DNA from 3 places in the Aliihoeflea sp. genome. Region 1 is predicted to be linked to each of the others. Evidence: predicted binding sites of a transcription regulator. Region 1 holds the regulator's gene; each other region holds the start of a gene.

What was found. The regulator PhoB, encoded in region 1, activates phosphate uptake and scavenging genes when phosphate is short. The targets are predictions, from matches to a motif close to TGTCATNNANCTGTCAT.
Region 2: a site for PhoB is predicted at 2,579-2,595, ahead of phnF (phosphonate metabolism transcriptional regulator PhnF). Genes of this name have one in related genera too.
Region 3: a site for PhoB is predicted at 3,211-3,227, ahead of ugpB (sn-glycerol-3-phosphate ABC transporter substrate-binding protein UgpB). Genes of this name have one in related genera too.

Annotation. Positions count from the first base shown of each region.
Region 1 is NZ_JBQVMV010000014.1:74,436-80,387, forward strand. It holds gene ACT6QU_RS15200 (ROK family protein) at 1-1,181, shown strand, start outside; gene phoB (phosphate regulon transcriptional regulator PhoB) at 1,184-1,870, opposite strand; gene phoU (phosphate signaling complex protein PhoU) at 1,884-2,594, opposite strand; gene pstB (phosphate ABC transporter ATP-binding protein PstB) at 2,620-3,435, opposite strand; gene pstA (phosphate ABC transporter permease PstA) at 3,449-4,747, opposite strand; gene pstC (phosphate ABC transporter permease subunit PstC) at 4,752-5,952, opposite strand, start outside.
Region 2 is NZ_JBQVMV010000006.1:69,986-75,937, forward strand. It holds gene ACT6QU_RS09470 (TRAP transporter substrate-binding protein) at 1-942, opposite strand, end outside; partial or broken gene ACT6QU_RS09475 (4-carboxy-4-hydroxy-2-oxoadipate aldolase/oxaloacetate decarboxylase) at 1,077-1,747, opposite strand; gene phnF (phosphonate metabolism transcriptional regulator PhnF) at 1,837-2,565, opposite strand; gene phnG (phosphonate C-P lyase system protein PhnG) at 2,702-3,118, shown strand; gene phnH (phosphonate C-P lyase system protein PhnH) at 3,118-3,729, shown strand; gene ACT6QU_RS09495 (carbon-phosphorus lyase complex subunit PhnI) at 3,733-4,821, shown strand; gene ACT6QU_RS09500 (alpha-D-ribose 1-methylphosphonate 5-phosphate C-P-lyase PhnJ) at 4,818-5,705, shown strand; gene phnK (phosphonate C-P lyase system protein PhnK) at 5,698-5,952, shown strand, end outside.
Region 3 is NZ_JBQVMV010000002.1:197,554-203,505, forward strand. It holds gene ACT6QU_RS04030 (pyridoxal phosphate-dependent aminotransferase) at 1-474, opposite strand, end outside; gene ACT6QU_RS04035 (EAL domain-containing protein) at 650-1,558, shown strand; gene ACT6QU_RS04040 (EAL domain-containing protein) at 1,555-2,403, shown strand; gene ACT6QU_RS04045 (glutathione S-transferase family protein) at 2,501-3,115, shown strand; gene ugpB (sn-glycerol-3-phosphate ABC transporter substrate-binding protein UgpB) at 3,286-4,596, shown strand; gene ugpA (sn-glycerol-3-phosphate ABC transporter permease UgpA) at 4,717-5,601, shown strand; gene ugpE (sn-glycerol-3-phosphate ABC transporter permease UgpE) at 5,663-5,952, shown strand, end outside.

The sequences.
Region 1 (5,952 bases):
TCGCCGCCGTCAGGCGCGACGGCCAGCCATCGCGCACCGATCTGGTCAGCCGCACCGGCCTCAGCCATTCGACGATTTCCGCGATATCCTCCGACCTGATCGCCGAAGGCGTGCTGCGCCCGGTCAAGAGCGGCGAGAACGAGGTCGTGCGCCGCGGACGGCCCCAAGTCTCGCTCGGACTCGAACCGAAGGCGGCGACCGTGCTGACCGTCGTGCTTCTGCTCAACACGCTTTCGGCGACGGTCTTCGACTACGCAGGCGAAATCGTCGCGCAAAAGCGCGAACGGCTGTCGACGCTGACGGCAGGCCGCGACGAGCTGGTCGGCGCGGTGACACACATGATCGAGGCCGTACTCCAGAATGCGGGACGCACGCCGAACGACGTCATGCGCATGACGATGGCAGTGCAGGGGATCACGGATTCGGATGCCCGCGCGATGCTGTGGACGCCGATCACGCCCGAAAGCGACATCCCCTTCGCCGACATTCTGGAACGGCGCTTCGGCTTTCCCGTCACCGTCCAGAACGACTGCAACATGATCGCCGTCGCGCTGGGTGCCCGCGATCCGGAGCGTTATCGCGACAATTTCGTCACCCTGCTCCTGTCGAACGGCATCGGCATGGGGCTGGTGCTGCGCGGCGAACTCTTCACCGGCGCCTATTCCTCGGGCGGCGAGTTCGGACACATGATCCACCGGCCTGGCGGCGCGCTCTGCCGCTGCGGGCGGCGCGGCTGCATCGAGGCCTATGCGGGCAATTACGCGATCCTGCGCGAGGCGGCCGGGCGCAGCGACCAGACGGTCGCCGATGCCGACGTCGACCCGCAGACAATGCTCGAACTCGCGCAGGATGCCCGTGCCGCCGACGGACCGGCCCGCGACGCCTTCACCCGTGCCGGAGAGGCGATCGGCTATGGGCTGGGCTCGCTCTTCGCGCTGATCGACCCTGCGCCGGTGGCGATCGTCGGGCCGGGTACACTCGCCTTCGACGTGATGGAACCGTCGATCCGCGAGGCGATCGGCCAGACGGCGGGAGGACAGCACGACGCCGTCATCTCCTTCGACCTCGAAGCCGACGAAATGCCCTTGATCCTCGAAGGCTGCGCGCGGCGCGCGCTGGAGGCCGTCGACAACGAACTCTTCGCACCGGGCTATATCGCGACCATGCAGGCGGGCGCCTGAGATCAGCTTTCGTTGATCGAGTAGCCCGCGCCGCGGATGGTGCGGATGACGTCCGGCGCGCTGTCCGGATTGACCGCCTTGCGCAGACGCCCGACATGGACGTCGACCGTGCGCTCGTCGATATAGATCGTCTCGCCCCACACATTGTCGAGCAACTGCCCGCGCGAGAAGACGCGGCCGGGATGCTGCATCAGGAATTCGAGCAGCCGGAATTCGGTCGGGCCGAGATGGACCTCGACCTGATCGCGATAGACGCGGTGCGACTCGCGGTCGAGCACGATGTCGCCGACCTTGAGCACGCTCGACAGGATTTCGGGCTTCGCCCGCCGCAGGAGTGCGCGCACGCGGGCGACGAATTCGGGCGTCGAGAACGGCTTGACGAGATAGTCGTCGGCGCCGGTCGAAAGCCCGCGCACCCGGTCGCTTTCCTCGCCGCGCGCCGTCAGCATGATGATCGGCAGGCGCTCGGTTTCAGCCCGCATCCGCAGGCGCCGGCAAAGCTCGATACCGGAGACGGCCGGCACCATCCAGTCGAGCACGAGCAGATCCGGCACGGTTTCCTGGAGCCGGATTTCCGCTTCGTCGCCGCGCGTGATCACCTCGACCTTGTAGCCCTCGGCTTCCAGATTGTACTTGATGAGGACGCCCAGCGGCTCCTCGTCCTCGACCACCATGATCCTCGGCGCGATCATCGGCCGCTCCTCATGCCGGCCTGGCCGAGATCGACGTCTCGTCGAGCTTCGGCCGGTGGAGCGGCAATTGCTGGCCGACCATCACATAGTAGGCGTTCTCCGCGATGTTGGTCGCATGATCGCCGATCCGCTCCAGATTCTTGGCGCAGAAGAGGAGATGGGTGCAGGCGGTGATGTTGCGCGGGTCCTCCATCATGTAGGTCAGGAGTTCGCGGAAGACAGCGGTATACTGCACGTCGATATTCTCGTCGTCGGCCCTCAGCGTCACCAGCGCCTGCGGGTTGCGGCCGACATAATTATCGATCACGCCAGCAAGCTGCGCGCGCACCAGTTGCGACATCGCGTCGATCGAATGGGAGAGCTTGCGCTGCATCGCGCCCGAACCGACCGCGCTGACGCGCTTGGAGATGTTCTTGGCCAGATCGCCAATGCGCTCGAGGTCGCTCGCCATGCGGATGGCGCCGACGACGGCGCGCAGATCCTGCGCCATCGGCTGCCGCTTGGCGATCAGCGCGATCGCCCGCTCGTCGAGCTCGCGCTGGCGCGCGTCCATTACCACGTCGTCCGAAATGACCCGCTGGGCGAGCGGCACGTCGTTTTCGAGCAGCGACTGCGTCGCCGCCAGAACCATCGCCTGTCCCAGATCGCCCATGTCGCGGATCAGCCGGTCGATCTGCCCGAGTTCCTCGTCGAAGGACGCTACGATATGTTGTCCCGCCATTGTCCCTGCCCTCTTCGTATGCCGTTCAGCCGAAGCGGCCGGTGACGTAGTCCTGCGTACGCTTGTCGGACGGCGCGGTGAAAATTTGTTCCGTCGCACCCTCCTCGACCAGCACGCCCAGATGGAAGAACGCCGTGCGTTGCGAGACGCGCGCAGCCTGCTGCATCGAGTGCGTCACGATCACGATGGTGAAGTTGGTGCGCAGTTCGTCGATCAGCTCCTCGATCTTCGCTGTCGCGATCGGATCGAGCGCCGAGCACGGCTCGTCCATCAGGATCACTTCGGGAGAGACCGCGATGGCGCGCGCGATGCAGAGACGCTGCTGCTGGCCGCCCGAAAGGCCGGTGCCCGGCTCGTGCAGGCGGTCCTTGACCTCCTCGTAGAGGCTCGCCTTCTTCAGGCTGGTGACGACGATCTCCTCCAGATCGGTCTTGTTCGACGCAAGGCCGTGGATCTTCGGCCCGTAGGCGACGTTTTCGAAGATCGATTTCGGGAAAGGGTTCGGCTTCTGGAACACCATGCCGACGCGGGCCCGCAGTTCCACCACGTCGATCTTCGGATCGTAGATGTCCTGCCCGTCGAGCGTGATGCTCCCGTCGATGCGGGCAATGTCGATCGTGTCGTTCATCCGGTTGAGGCAGCGCAGGAAGGTCGACTTGCCGCAGCCCGACGGCCCGATCAGCGCTGTCACCTGACGTTCGCCGATGTCGAGATTGACATCGAACAGCGCCTGCTTGGCGCCGTAGAAGACGTTGACGTCGCGTCCGCGCATCTTGGCATTCACGGCGGGCGCCGCATTCATGACGGCGTTTTCGAGAGCGATTTCGGTCATCTGGTTCATCCTTCGTAGCTCCTTACCATCGTCTCTCAAGACGGGCCCGCAGGTAAATGGCAATCGCGTTCATGAAGATCAGGAAACCAAGCAGGACGAGGATCGCGGCCGAGGTGCGCGCGACGAAGCCGCGTTCCGGACTGTCGGCCCAGATGAAGATCTGGGTCGGAAGCGCCGTCGCCGGCTCCATGATCCCGCCGGGCGGCGAGGTGAGAAAGGCGTTCATGCCGATCAGCAACAAGGGTGCGGTTTCGCCGAGCGCCTGCGCCAGCCCGATGATCGTGCCGGTGAGGATGCCGGGCAGAGCCAGCGGCAGCAGATGGTGCAGGATCACCTCGTGTCGCGATGCGCCGACACCCAGCGCAGCCTCGCGGATCGATGGCGGCACCGCCTTCAGCGAGTTTCGCGTCACGATGATGATCGTCGGCAGTGTCATCAGCGCAAGCACGAGGCCGCCGACCAGCGGCGCGGAACGCGGCAGGCCGAAAAGCTGGATGAACACCGCGAGACCGAGCAGACCGAACACGATCGACGGAACGGCAGCGAGATTGTTGATGTTGACCTCGATCAGGTCGGTCCAGCGGTTCTTCGGCGCGAACTCTTCCAGATAGATCGCAGCCGCGATTCCGACCGGGAACGAGATGACGAAACAGATCAGGAGCGCGTAGAACGACCCGGTGATGGCGCCTGCCAGACCCGCGAGTTCGGGAAAGCGGCTGTCAGCATTGAAGATCAACCCCCAATTCGCCTTCTGTTCGATCACGCCGCGCTCTTCGAGCGTTTCGAACAGCGCAATCTGCTCATCGTTGAGGCGGCGCCGGTTTTCCGGCAGGTCGCGGTCGATGACGCCCTTGTGGAGCTGATCGTAGGGATCGGAGACAGGCACCTGCAGACGGATCGTCTGGCCGATCAGCGAGGGATCGGCGATCACGCGGTTGCGCAGGATCACCTGCGCGCCGTTGGTGACGATGTTGCCAGCCTCGCGCAGCGGTCCACGACCCTCGAATTCCGGGAACAGGCGCTGCACGCCGTCCGCAACGAGGGCGCGATAATTGCCCTCCGCGGGATTTTCGGCCGGCACCTGTTCCGGGTCGACCGCGACCTCCATCGTGACATGCGTCTGCACGAAGGCGAGGTAGCCAGTCGAGGTCAGCGACCCGATCAGTATGCCGAGCAGGAGAACCGCGGTCGCGATGGCAGCGATGCCGTAGTAGCGAAGCCGACGATCGGCCGCGTAGCGCTTCTTGCGCAGGGCCTTGGCCTTGCCGGACGCCCAGTCGACGGCCGTTGGCGGGCTCGGGGTGTTCGAGATGTCCGTCATCGGTCTACTCGTATCTTTCGCGGTAGCGTTGCACGATTTTCAGCGCCAGGACGTTGAGGCAAAGGGTCACGACGAACAGCACCAGACCGAGAGCGAACGCGGACAGGGTCTTGGGGTTGTCGAATGCGGTGTCGCCGATCAGGAGGGTGACGATCTGAACGGTGACGGTGGTGACGCCCTCGAGCGGATTTGCTGTCAGGTTGGCGGTCAGCCCCGCCGCCATGACGACGATCATCGTCTCGCCAATCGCACGGCTGGCGGCGAGCAGGATGCCGCCCATGATGCCCGGAAGGGCGGCGGGCAACAGCACCTTGGTGATCGTCTCGGAACGGGTCGCGCCCATCGCCAGCGAGCCGTCGCGCATCGTCTGGGGAACGGCTTTCAGGGCGTCGTCGGAAAGCGACGAGATGAACGGAATGATCATGATGCCCATGACAGCGCCAGCCGCCAGCGCGCTGTTTGGCGAAATCGCGATGCCGAACAGCGAGCCGGCCTGCCGAATCGCCGGCGCCACGGTCAGGACGGCGAAAAAGCCGTAGACGACGGTCGGCACACCCGCCAGGATTTCGAGGATCGGCTTGATCACCCCACGAATGCGCGGATTGGCGAATTCGACCAGGTAGATCGCGGACATCAGTCCGATCGGGATCGCGACGATAAGGGCGATGGTCGCGATCAGAAGCGTTCCGGTGAACACCGGAACCGCTCCGAACGCGCCGGTGCCGGCGACCTGATCGGCACGGATGGCGATCTGCGGCTCCCAGTTCAACCCGAAGAAGAACTCCGTCGGCGGAACGAGCCGGAAGAACTGGATCGCCTCGTAGGTGAGCGAGACGATGATGCCGAGCGTCACCAGAATGGCGAGCGCGGCCGACGAGATCATGATGATATCAAGCGCGCGTTCGAATGTCTGGCGCGCACGGTATCGCGGCGCGCTGCGCGAGCGAGCAAGATAAAGCGCAAGCGCCATCATGCACAGCGCGACGACGACCATCGCCCAGTTGGCGATGACCGTCCAGCCGGCATAGCGCTCCGCTGCCGCGGCGATTTCGGGCCGCGGCTCGGCGAAGATGCGGCCTGCCGCGACGTTGCGTATCTCGCTGACGAAAAGCGATATCTGCGCCGCGCTTGCGCCGTCGGTCAACGACGCCGGAAGCGACTGGACCAAGAGCGCGCGCACCACCGCATCCTGGAAGAGAAGCCAC
Region 2 (5,952 bases), on a different contig from region 1:
CTCGGCCTGCGCGTCCCAGATCGGCTGCGCGGCTTCGATGAAGGCGGCCTTGTCGACCTCGTTGACTTCCATGCCCTTTTCCTCGAGCTCGGCGATGACTTCGGCGTTGGCCGAGCCGACCATCTCGCGCTGCTTGTCGCGCCAGGCTTCGGCAGCCGCCTTCACGATCGGCTGGTCTTCCGCTGAAATCTTGTCCCAGACCGACTGCGAGATGACGAGCGAAGCTGCGCCCCACACATGCTCGGACAGGGACAGATAGTCCTGCACTTCATAGAAGGACGAGCCGAGAATGATCGAGACCGGGTTCTCCTGGGCATCGAACACGCCCTGCTGGAGCGCGGAGTAAAGCTCGCCGAAGGCGAGTGGCGCGGGCTCGGCACCGAAACTCTGGAACGTCGCGAGGCGGATCGGATCGGGCGTCACCCGGATCTTGAGACCGGCGAGGTCTTCCGGCGTTTCGACTGGGCCGCGATTGTTAGTGATGTTGCGATAGCCGTTTTCCCACCAGGCGAGGTTGACGATGCCCTTGTCGGCGAGAAGCGCGGCAAGCTGGTCGCCGAACGCGCCGTCGAGCGCTTCGAACGCAACTTCGCGCGACGACCAGGCATAGGGCATCTCGATGATACCGAGCTTGGGCTCGATCGACTGGAACGATCCGCTGCCGATGATGGCGGCCTGGACCGAGCCGAACTGCAGGCCTTCGATCACTTCGGTTTCGGTGCCGAGCTGGCCGGACGGGAAGACGCGCACTTCGACGCGTCCGTCGGTCTCGGCGGCGACCTGTTCGGCAAAGCCGAGCGCGGCCTGGTGCCAGCTATGGCTTTCGGCAAGCACGTGGCCGAGGCGGATCTCGACGTCTGCGGCGTGGACGGTTGCGGTGGAAAGGAGTGCGGCTGCAATTGCGCTGCCGAGAATCTTGTTGGCCTTGAAGGGCATGTTCATGATGGGGTTCCTCGCTCATCAATTAGGCAGCGAATGAGTACGCCCGATCGTTGATCACCACAAATAGGCCGGCCCTATGCAAAATATTTGCCGCCGCGTCATCGAAGACATGCGCCAGCGGCGCGCGCGGGATGTCAGATGTATTTGAGACCCTTGGCGGCCAGCCGCTCGCGCATCTTGTAGATGTCGAGGCCGAGTTCGCCGGCGGCCATGCGCGTGCGCTTCTCGTCCTCCGCTGCAACCCGCGCCTCAGCCTTGTCGGCGATCTCGGCGGCAATCTCGCGCCTGACGACGCAGACCCCGTCATCATCCGCAACAATCACGTCGCCCGGATGGACCAGCGCACCGGCGCAGACGACAGGCACGTTGACCGAGCCGAGCGTTTCCTTGACCGTTCCTTGCGCGAAGATCGCCTTCGACCAGACCGGGAACTGCATCTGCGTCAGGTCCGCCACGTCGCGCACGCCGGCATCGATCACGAGCCCCTTGCAGCCCCGCGCCATCGCCGAGGTGGCGAGAAGATCGCCGAAATAGCCGTCCTCGCAGGGGCTCGTCGGGGCAAGAAGCAAAATGTCGCCGGCCTGCAACTGCTCGATAGCCACGTGGATCATCCAGTTGTCGCCAGGCGGCGCCGAAATCGTCACCGCGCTCCCCGCGATCCGCGCGCCGCGATAGATCGGCCGCTGTGGCTGGCGAGAAGCCCCGTCCGCCCCTGCGCCTCATGCACTGTGGCGACGCCGCACGCGGCCAGCCGCTCGATGACGCCGGCCTGCGCCCGCTCGATGTTCTGTACGACGACAACCATCACACCCGTCCTGTTCGATTCGGGCCTAGAGATGCGCCGCAGGGCACCCGCGCTCAATGAAATAATCGGCCGATCCGCATAAGCGACGGCTACCTTCCAACGGTCAATTCGATCCGGTCGGCGGCGAAACGGCTGCGCGAAACCTGGATCGGGCGCCCGCCATGCGCGTTCACCGCCTCGACCATCAGCACCGGCGCCCCTTCGGCCAGCCGCAGCGCCTCCCCATCGCGCGCCGATGCTCGCCGCGCGGTGATCCGTGTCGACGCGCGGACATAGTCGCCCATCCCGACCGCCGCCAGCGATTTCGAGATCGACCCCGTCGCACGCAGCAGCGCGCCGATGTCGGGAACGCGCGCAGCCTCGAACCAGTGCGTGGCGACCGAGACCGGAACCTGATCGGCAAAGCCGATCGTGTCGAGCCGCACGAGTTCGACCCCTAGCGCGACGCCAAGCGAAACAGCCAGCTTCTGGCCGGCCGCTTCGCGCGTCTCGTCGAGAACGAGCGTCTTCAGGTCGCTCGCCTGCCCGTCCAGCCCTTCGGAAAAGCGCGTACGCTGCCCGATCGGATAGGACAGCCGGTCCTGCGCGGCGACGAAAGTTCCCCGACCCTGCTCGCTGCGCAACAGCCCCTCGCGCACCAGGCCGGCAATCGCCGCCCGCAACGTGTGGCGGTTGATCCCGAAGCGGAGCGCGAGTTCGGCCTCGGACGGCAGCCGCTGCGTCTGCGCAAACTCCCCGCCGTCGATCATGTCGCGCAGCCGGTCGGCCGCCTGCCGCCACAGGGCCACGCCGCCCGCCCGCCGGATCGTGCCGTCCATCGAATGCGCCTCCTGTCATCGGGCCGTCACGAAACGCCCGTAATTGACCTCATCATACGGTTGTATAGAAAACCGGACAAGTGGAGATATCGTCTTGCCACCCACCGCCCCCGACCAGAGCGAACGGCAGCGCCTGATGGGCGTTCTGGCCCGCACACCCCGCGCGCAGATCGAACATGCGCTCACGGCATTCGGTCCGCTCCCCCCACACCGGGAGATGCGCAAGCCCGAAACCGGCCTCGTCACCCTGCGCGGCAGGATCGGCGGTGGCGGCGACGCCTTCAACATGGGCGAGGCGACGGTCACCCGCGCATCGATCCGGCTCGAGACAGGCGAAGTCGGTCACGCCTATGCGCTCGGCCGCGACGCCTCCAAGGCAAGGCTCTCCGCCTTGATCGACGCGGCCTTCCAGAACCCGTCGCTCCACGACTGCGTCATCGCCAAAATCTTCGAACCGCTCGCGCGCGCCGAGGCGGATGGCGAACGGCGCAAGACAGAAGAGACCGCTGCCACCAAGGTCGACTTTTTCACCATGGTCCGGGGGGAAGACTGATGAATATTCAGATGGCCGCCCTCGAAGGCGGCTTTCCCGATCCGGTCTTCGACGCACAGGCGACGTTCCGAGCCGTGATGAACGCGATGGCCGAGCCCGGAACCCGCCAGCCCGTCCACGCAACGGCGACACCGCCCGCGCCCCTCTCCCCGACCGCCGGCGCGCTCGCGCTGACACTGTGCGACCAGGACACGTCCATCTGGCTCGACGCGTCGCTCGCCACCGAAGCCGTCATCGCCTGGCTGCGCTACCAGACCGGCGCGACCATCGTCGACGACCCTGCGCAGGCCCAGTTCGCATTCGTCGCCGACACATTGTCCGTGCCGAACCTCGATGCCTTCGCACAGGGCAGCCAGGACTATCCGGACCGTTCGACCACCCTGATCCTGATCGTCGACGCGCTGGACGGCGGCGAACCGCTCGCCCTCGAAGGCCCCGGTATCGAACGGCGTTCGAGCCTCGCGCCGACCGCCTTGCCCGCCGACTTCCGGTCGCAGTGGCGCGACAACGGTGCCCGTTTCCCGCGCGGCGTCGACCTCGTCTTCGCCGCACGCCACGAACTTGCCTGCCTGCCGCGCACGACGCGCATCCTCGAACCCGCGGAGGCGTGAGCCATGTATGTTGCCGTCAAGGGCGGTGAGGCCGCCATCCGCAACGCCCATCGCCTGCTCGCCGACCGGCGCCGCGGCGATCCTGCCGTACCCGCGCTGCATGTGTCGCAGATCGTCGAGCAACTTGCGCTCGGCGTCGACCGCGTCATGGCCGAGGGCGCGCTCTACGACCGCGACCTTGCCGGCCTTGCGTTGATGCAGGCGCGCGGCGACATGATCGAGGCAATCTTCCTCGTGCGCGCCTACCGCACGACCCTGCCGCGCTTCGGCTATTCGCGTCCCGTCGACACCGGGGCCATGCAGATCGAGCGCCGCGTCTCGGCCACCTTCAAGGACCTTCCCGGCGGGCAGGTGCTGGGCCCGACCTTCGACTACACACACCGCCTGCTCGAACCCGAGCTCGCCGACGGCATCCAGCCGCCGGAGCCCGAGCGGCGCGAATCCGTGCCCGAAGCTTCGCCGCGCGTCACCGATCTCCTCGGCCATGGCGGCCTGATCGAGCCGGACGGAACCGCCGACGGCGAGGTCACCGACATCACCCGCACGCCGATGGAGTTTCCGCTGCCGCGCGACGGCCGGCTTCAGGCGCTCTCGCGCGGCGACGAAGGCTTCCTCCTCGCCCTCGCCTATTCGACCCAGCGCGGCTACGCGCGCTCCCACCCCTTCGTCGGCGAGATCCGCATCGGCGAGGTGGAGATCGAACTCGACGTGCCCGAACTCCCCTTCCCCGCCCCGCTCGGCCGGGTCCGGCTGACCGAGTGCCAGATGGTCAACCAGTTCAAGGGCTCTGCCAAGGCGCCGCCCCAGTTCACCCGCGGCTACGGCCTCGTCTTCGGCCAGTCGGAGCGCAAGGCCATGGCAATGGCGCTGTGCGACCGCGCCTTGCGCGCGGCTGAATTCGGCGAAGACGTCGTCGCCCCTGCGCAAGACGAGGAGTTCGTCATCTCACATTCCGACAACGTGCAGGCGACCGGCTTCGTCGAGCATCTGAAGCTGCCGCATTATGTCGACTTCCAGGCCGAACTCGACCTCGTGCGCCGCATGCGCGCGGAACAAAAGGACGCGACCGACATCAAGGAGGCGGCCGAATGAACGCGCCGACGGGCTCTTTTCCGAGCTACAACTTCGCCTATCTGGACGAGCAGACCAAGCGCATGATCCGCCGCGCGATCCTGAAGGCGATCGCCATCCCCGGCTATCAGGTGCCGTTCGCCAGCCGCGAGATGCCGATGCCGTATGGCTGGGGCACCGGCGGCGTGCAGTTGACGGCGGCGATCATCGGGCCGCACGACGTGCTCAAGGTCATCGACCAGGGCGCCGACGACACCACCAACGCCGTCTCCATCCGCGCCTTTTTCCGGAAGGTCGCCAATGTGGCGGTGACGACGCGCACGGACGAGGCGACGATCATCCAGACCCGCCACCGCATCCCTGAACAGCCGCTCAAGGCCGGCCAGACCCTCGTCTACCAGGTGCCGATCCCCGAGCCCCTGCGCTTTCTCGAACCGCGCGAGACCGAGACGAGGCTGATGCACGCGCTGGAGGAGTACGGCTTGATGCACGTCAAGCTCTACGAGGACATCGCCACCCACGGCCGCATCGCCACGACCTACGCCTATCCCGTCAAGGTCGAGGGCCGCTACGTGATGGACCCTTCGCCGACGCCGAAATTCGACAATCCCAAGATGCACATGTCGCCCGCGCTTCAGCTCTTCGGCGCCGGCCGCGAAAAGCGCATCTACGCCCTGCCGCCATTCACGCGGGTCGCAAGCCTCGACTTCGACGACCACCCCTTCGCGGTCCAAACCTTCGACAAGCCCTGCGCGCTTTGCGGAGCGGAAGGCGCCTATCTCGACGAGGTCATCCTCGACGACCGCGGCGGGCACATGTTCGTCTGCTCGGATACCGATCATTGCGAGAGCCGGCAGGGCGAAGGCCATCGCGGCGAACTCGCGGGAGACCCGACCCATGGATGAACCTCTCCTCCGCGTCACCCATCTCTCCAAATCCTACGGCCCCCGCATCGGCTGCGCAGACGTTTCCTTCGACCTGTGGCCCGGCGAGGTTCTCGCGGTCGTCGGCGAGTCCGGCTCCGGCAAGACGACGATGCTCAACACCGTCTCGACCCGGCTCGAGCCGACCGCCGGCACCGTCTCCTACCGCATGCGCGACGGCGCGTGGCGCGACGTGTTCGCCATGAGCGAGGCCGAACGGCGCTTCCTG
Region 3 (5,952 bases), on a different contig from region 1:
TTCCAGCGCCTCGGCCGTCAGCTTGAAGCCATTGTCGATCGAGGTTTCGGCAAAAACCGACGTGCCGCCGCAGATCGCCACCATCTCCGGGTAGGAGACCCAATAGGGGCGGGGGATGATGACCTCGTCGCCGGCGTTCAGCGTCGCCATGAAGGCGTTGAACAGGATCTGCTTGCCGCCGGTGCCGACGATGGTCTGCTCGGGCGTGTAGTCGAGATTGTTCTCGCGCTTGAACTTGGCAGCGATCGCCTTGCGCAGTTCGGAAATGCCGGAGACCGGCGGATACTTGGTCTCGCCACGGCGGATGGCCTCGACGGCGGCATCCTTGATGTTGTCCGGCGTGTCGAAATCGGGCTCGCCGGCGCCAAGGCCGATGACGTCGCGACCCTGCGCTTTCAGTTCGCGCGCCTTCTGCGTCACCGCGATGGTCGCGGACGGCTTCACGCGGGAAAGGGCATCGGCAAGAAAGGCCATGGTCATTCGTCTCCGGCTCGTTTTCAGCCGCCTGTCGCGGCCGCCGGCTTAATGAATGATCCGGCGTCGAATCGCAAGGCTCGAAGGTTGGACCAGTCATCCGCGATTAACGCCTGCTTAGCCTTGTGCAACTAAGCTTCGCAGGAAGTTTGTCGCCCAGGGGAGGGCCGTTCTCTTGGCCCGCAGTCTCGGCCTGCCGCACATCATGCGCGAAGCCGACGGCACCGCCGTCGGCCACTGGGGACCTTATGTCCTCAAGACCGCCTTCCAGCCGATCTTCGCCTTCGAGCCCGACGGCTTGAAGCAGCGGGCATTCGAAGGGCTGATCCGGCCCTTCCGCGATGGCCAGGCGACGTCGCCGGGCCAGTTCTTCGCCGCCATTCCGAGCATCGACCGTCTACGTGTCGAGGCGCTGGCGCGCGATCTTCACATCCTCAATGCGGGAACGGCGTTCGGGCCGCAGGTGACGCTGTTCATCAATTTCGACCCCTCGCTCTTTTGCGAAAAGCCGGTGGTCGACACGGCGCTGCACGAAATGCGGATCGTGCTGGGCGAGGCGGGCCTGCCGTTCGAGAACATCGTTTGCGAGGTGACGGAGCAGCCGTCGGGCTCGGCCCTTGCGCTGCAGGATTTCGTCGCCGCGCTGCGCCGCGAGGGCTATCGCGTCGCCGTAGACGACTACGGCGCCGAAAGCTCGGACATGGAGCGCGTCAAGCAGTTGCGGCCCGACATCGTCAAGTTCGACGCCAAATGGGTAGCCCGTCTGATGGATTCACAGCCCGGCGTCACCTTGCTTAAGGTCATGGTCGGGGAATTTCGGCAGCAGGGCATCGTGACCGTCTTCGAGGGCATCGAGGAAAACTGGCAGCTCGACGTGGCGCATGAAGTGGGTGCGTCGATGGTCCAGGGCTTCGTCCTCGCACGGCCCGAACTGTCGCCGACGAGCTTTCGGCTCGAAGGCGGCGAACCCGCGCAGGCGTGCACTCCTTCAGACCCGGCACCGGAAGCGCTCATCGTCGGGGACGCCCCGGTCATCGCGCGCAAGCCGCAGGGCCGGGTCTTCGGCCGGCGGGGGCTGATATGACCCGTTTCGCGGATCTCGGCACCAATGTCGCGGCGGCGATCCTCCATGACGAGATCGGCCTTGCCATCGGTCACTTCGACGGTCACGTCCTGCGCTCCGCCTACCAGCCGATCTATCGCCTGCAGAGCGGACGGCTTTCGGTCGTGGGCGCGCGGGCGCTGGTGCGGCCGAGCCGCGACGGGCGGCCGGCGCTGCCCTCGCGCTTCTTCGAGCGGCTGCGCGGCGAAGACCGGCTGACATTCGAATGTCTGTGCCAGACGCTGCACATCGCGAACCTCCCCTATGTCGATCTCGATACGGCGACCCTTGCGCTGCGGCTCGACCAGATGCCGCGCGACATGCTCGACGCCGCGCTCAGGCTTCTGCGTCTGGCGACGGACGAGCTCGAGGAGGAGGGCTACGATCCGCCGCGCATCTGGTGCGAGTTTGCGGCCACGCCCATGGCGGCCGAACAGGCGGTCGCGGTGCGTGCGCACGGATTTCGCGTCGCGCTGTGCGATTTCGGCCCCGAGCCGGCGGGCATCGCGGCGGCGATGGCGGCGACGCCCGACTATATCCGCCTCGACGGGACATGGTTCCGCACGGTGGCGCGGGCGCCCGAGGCCCGCACGCTGCTCGCGCGGCTGACGGCGCTGCTTCACGCGCAGGGCATCGAGGTTCTGGCCGACGGGGTGGAAACGACGCCGCAATTCGAGGCGGCGCTCGATGTCGGCGCGGACATGTATCAGGGCTTCCTCTTAGCGCCGCCTTTCCTGGCCGGTTCCGCCTTCACCCAGCGCCCGCTGCGCCTGCCCGAACTTTTGCGCCCGCACGGCAAGGTCATCCCGCTGCGGCGTCCGGCCTGAGCGCTTTCATCAGGCGAAATCATCGATCCATCACCGGCAGGGGCTCGCTTGGCACGGCTAGGCTTGGCAATCTCGCTCCGAACCAGCGGAGAGCGACATGCTGACCCTTTACGGAATGACCGACAGCGGCAATTGCTACAAGCCGCGCCTTCTGCTCGCCAAGCTCGGGCGGCCCTTCCGCCATGTCGAGGTTTCGACCGTCGATGGCGGCACCAGGACCGCCGACTACCTGGCCAAAAATCCAAACGGCAAGGTTCCGCTGCTCGAATTCGAGGACGGGCGGATGCTGGCCGAAAGCAACGCGATCCTGCTGCATCTGGCCGAAGGCACGCGCTTCCTGCCGACCGACCCCTATGAGCGCGCGCTCGCCTATCAGTGGCTGTTCTTCGAGCAGTACAGCCACGAGCCCCAGATCGCGGTGCGCCGCTCGCTGGTCAAATATCCGCACCTTGCCGCAGCGGTGAGCAAAAAGCGGATGGCGGCGCTTCTCGACGGCGGAAACAAGGCGCTCGCCGTGATGGAACAACGGCTTGCGCGCGCGCCGTTCTTTGCCGGCGAAGGGCTCTGCGTCGCCGACATCGCGCTCTACGCCTACACCCACGATGCCGAAGCCGCCGGTTTCGAATTGGCGCGGTTTCCTTTCGTTTCGGCGTGGCTTGCGCGCGTGGCTGCCGATGAGTGCCATGTCGAAATCGGTTGGACACCTGCCTGAAAGCTAGGCAAACTGCGCAACTCGGCAGCTTTCCTGTTGACTCTTAGCCGATTTCGGGAAATTTCGTTTCCAGTTTCACCGGATAACAGCAAAACTGTTGTCCGGTTGTCACAAACCGCCGATAGTGCGGTTCGCGGAAGTAACCTTTCGCCAACAAACGGGAGCGAAACATGTCCATGAAAGCCTATGCGGCGGGTCTTGCCGCCACCTTTACCCTTCTGTCCGCCTCGACCGCGCTCGCCCAGACGCAGATCGACTGGTGGCACGCCATGACCGGCGCCAACAACGAAGTCGTCGACACGCTGGCCGCCGAATTCAACGACAGCCAGGACGAGTACAAGGTCGTTCCGGTCTTCAAGGGCACCTATCCCGAGACGCTCAATGCGGGCATCGCCGCGTTCCGCGCCAACCAGGCGCCGCACATCATCCAGGTCTTCGACGTCGGCACGGGCGTCATGATGGCTGCCGAAGGCGCCGTGAAGCCGGTCGCCGACATCCTGTCGATGGGCGGCACCGAGTTCGACAAGTCGCAGTACCTGGCCGGCATCGCCGCCTACTACTCGCGTCCGGACGGCACCATGCTGTCCTTCCCCTACAACTCCTCCTCGCCGATCCTCTACTACAACAAGGACGTGTTCGAGGAAGCCGGTCTCGATCCGGAAACCCCGCCCGCAACCTGGCCGGAAGTCTTCGAAGCCGCCAAGAAGATCAAGGAATCGGGTGCTGCCCCGTGCGGCCTGACCTCGACCTGGCTGACCTGGATCGGCCTCGAGAACTTCGCCGCCTGGAACAACCTTCAGTACGGCACCAACGAGAACGGCCTGGCCGGCACCGATGTCGAGCTGAAGATCAATGAAGGCCAGTTCGTCACCCACTTCCAGAATTTCGCCGACCTCGCCGCCGACGACACGTTCCGCTATGGCGGGCGCACCTCGGAAGCCAAGCAGCTCTTCCTGTCGGGCGAATGCGCGATCATGACCGAATCCTCGGGTGGTCTCGGCGACGTCATCAATTCGGGCATGAATTACGGCCTCGGCCAGCTTCCCTACTATCCGGAAGCCGAAGGTGCCCCGCAGAACACCATTCCCGGCGGCGCGAGCCTCTGGGTGTTCGAAGGCAAGTCGGACGAGGAATATGCCGGTGTCGCGGCGTTCTTCGACTTCCTCTCGCAGACCGAGATCCAGGCCCGCCTGCACCAGGTTTCCGGCTACCTGCCGGTGACGATGGCCGCGTATGAGGCGACCAAGGAATCGGGCTTCTACGAGGAGAACCCGGGCCGTGAGATTCCGATCACGCAGATGATGGGCAAGGAGCCGACCGAGAATTCGCGCGGCGTGCGTCTCGTCAACCTGCCGCAGGTCCGCGACATCCAGAACGAAGAGTTCGAAAAGATGCTCGCCGGCGAGCAGGACGCGCAGACGGCGCTGAACAATGCCGTCGAGCGCTCCAATGCCGCCATCCAGGAAGCCATCGGCAACTAAGCCGGCTTTCATGAACGACATTGCCGCCCGCGTGGCCGACACGCGGGCGGTGCTTTAAGGGGGAACGTGGCCTCGCGCCGCGTCCCGACCCCAGAGAGCCCGGCATCGAGAGGAAATCCCTTGTCCCCGCGCGTCGTCTTCCCCAACAAGATCCTGCCCTATGCGCTGCTCTTGCCGCAGCTCGTCATCGTCGGCATCTTCTTTTATTGGCCCGCGAGCCAGGCGCTCTACCAGTCCGTGCTGCGCGAGGACCCGTTCGGGCTGCGCACCACCTTCGTCGGCATGCGCAATTTCCAGCGCGTGCTGGCCGATCCGAATTATCTGAACGCGGTCGAGAACACGGCGGTATTCTCCATCGCCGTCGCCTTTTTCGCCATGTCGATCGCGCTGCTGCTGGCGGTGATGGCGGACAAGATCATCAAGGGCAAGGGCATCTACCGCACCATGCTGATCTGGCCCTACGCCATCGCACCGGCGATCGCCGGCATGGTGTGGCTGTTCATGTTCAATCCCGCGATGGGCACTTTCGCCTTCATGCTGCGCTCGGCCGGCTATGCCTGGGACCCGCTCCTGAAGGGCGACCAGGCGATGATCCTCGTCATCGCGGCGGCGGCGTGGAAGCAGATTTCCTATAATTTCCTGTTCTTCGTCGCTGGCCTGCAGGCGATCCCGAAGACGCTGATCGAAGCCGCCGCCATCGACGGCGCTGGCGAAACCAAGCGTTTCTGGACGATCATCTTCCCGCTGCTCGCGCCGACGACGTTCTTCCTGCTCGTCATCAACACGACCTACGCCTTTTTCGACACGTTCGGCATCATCCATGCCGTCACCGGCGGCGGTCCGGGCAAGTCGACGGAGACGCTGGTCTACAAGGTCTATCACGACGGCTTCGTGAACCTGATCCTCGGCGATTCCGCCGCGCAATCCGTGATCCTGATGGTCATCGTCATCGTGCTGACCGCGATCCAGTTCCGCTACGTGGAAAAGAAGGTGCACTATGGCTGAGGCTGCTGCCGTGAACGGCAAATCCACCGCCGCCAAGCTCGGCCGGCGCGAAGAGGGCAACATGCTCGGCGTCTCGCGCACGTCGCGCTACATCGCCCATGCCGTCCTGATCCTCGGCGTCCTCATCGTCGCCTTCCCGATCTACTACACCTTCGTCGCCTCGACCCATTCGCTGCAGACGATCCTGCGGCCGCCGCTGCCGCTCCTGCCGGGCGACCGGTTCTTCGAGAACTACTACCAGACGCTGTTCGGCGGCGTCGGGCGCATCGGCGGCGTGCCCGCCAGCACGCTTCTGTTCAACACGCTGGTGATGGCGCTCGGCATCGCCATCGGCAAGATCGCGATTTCGGT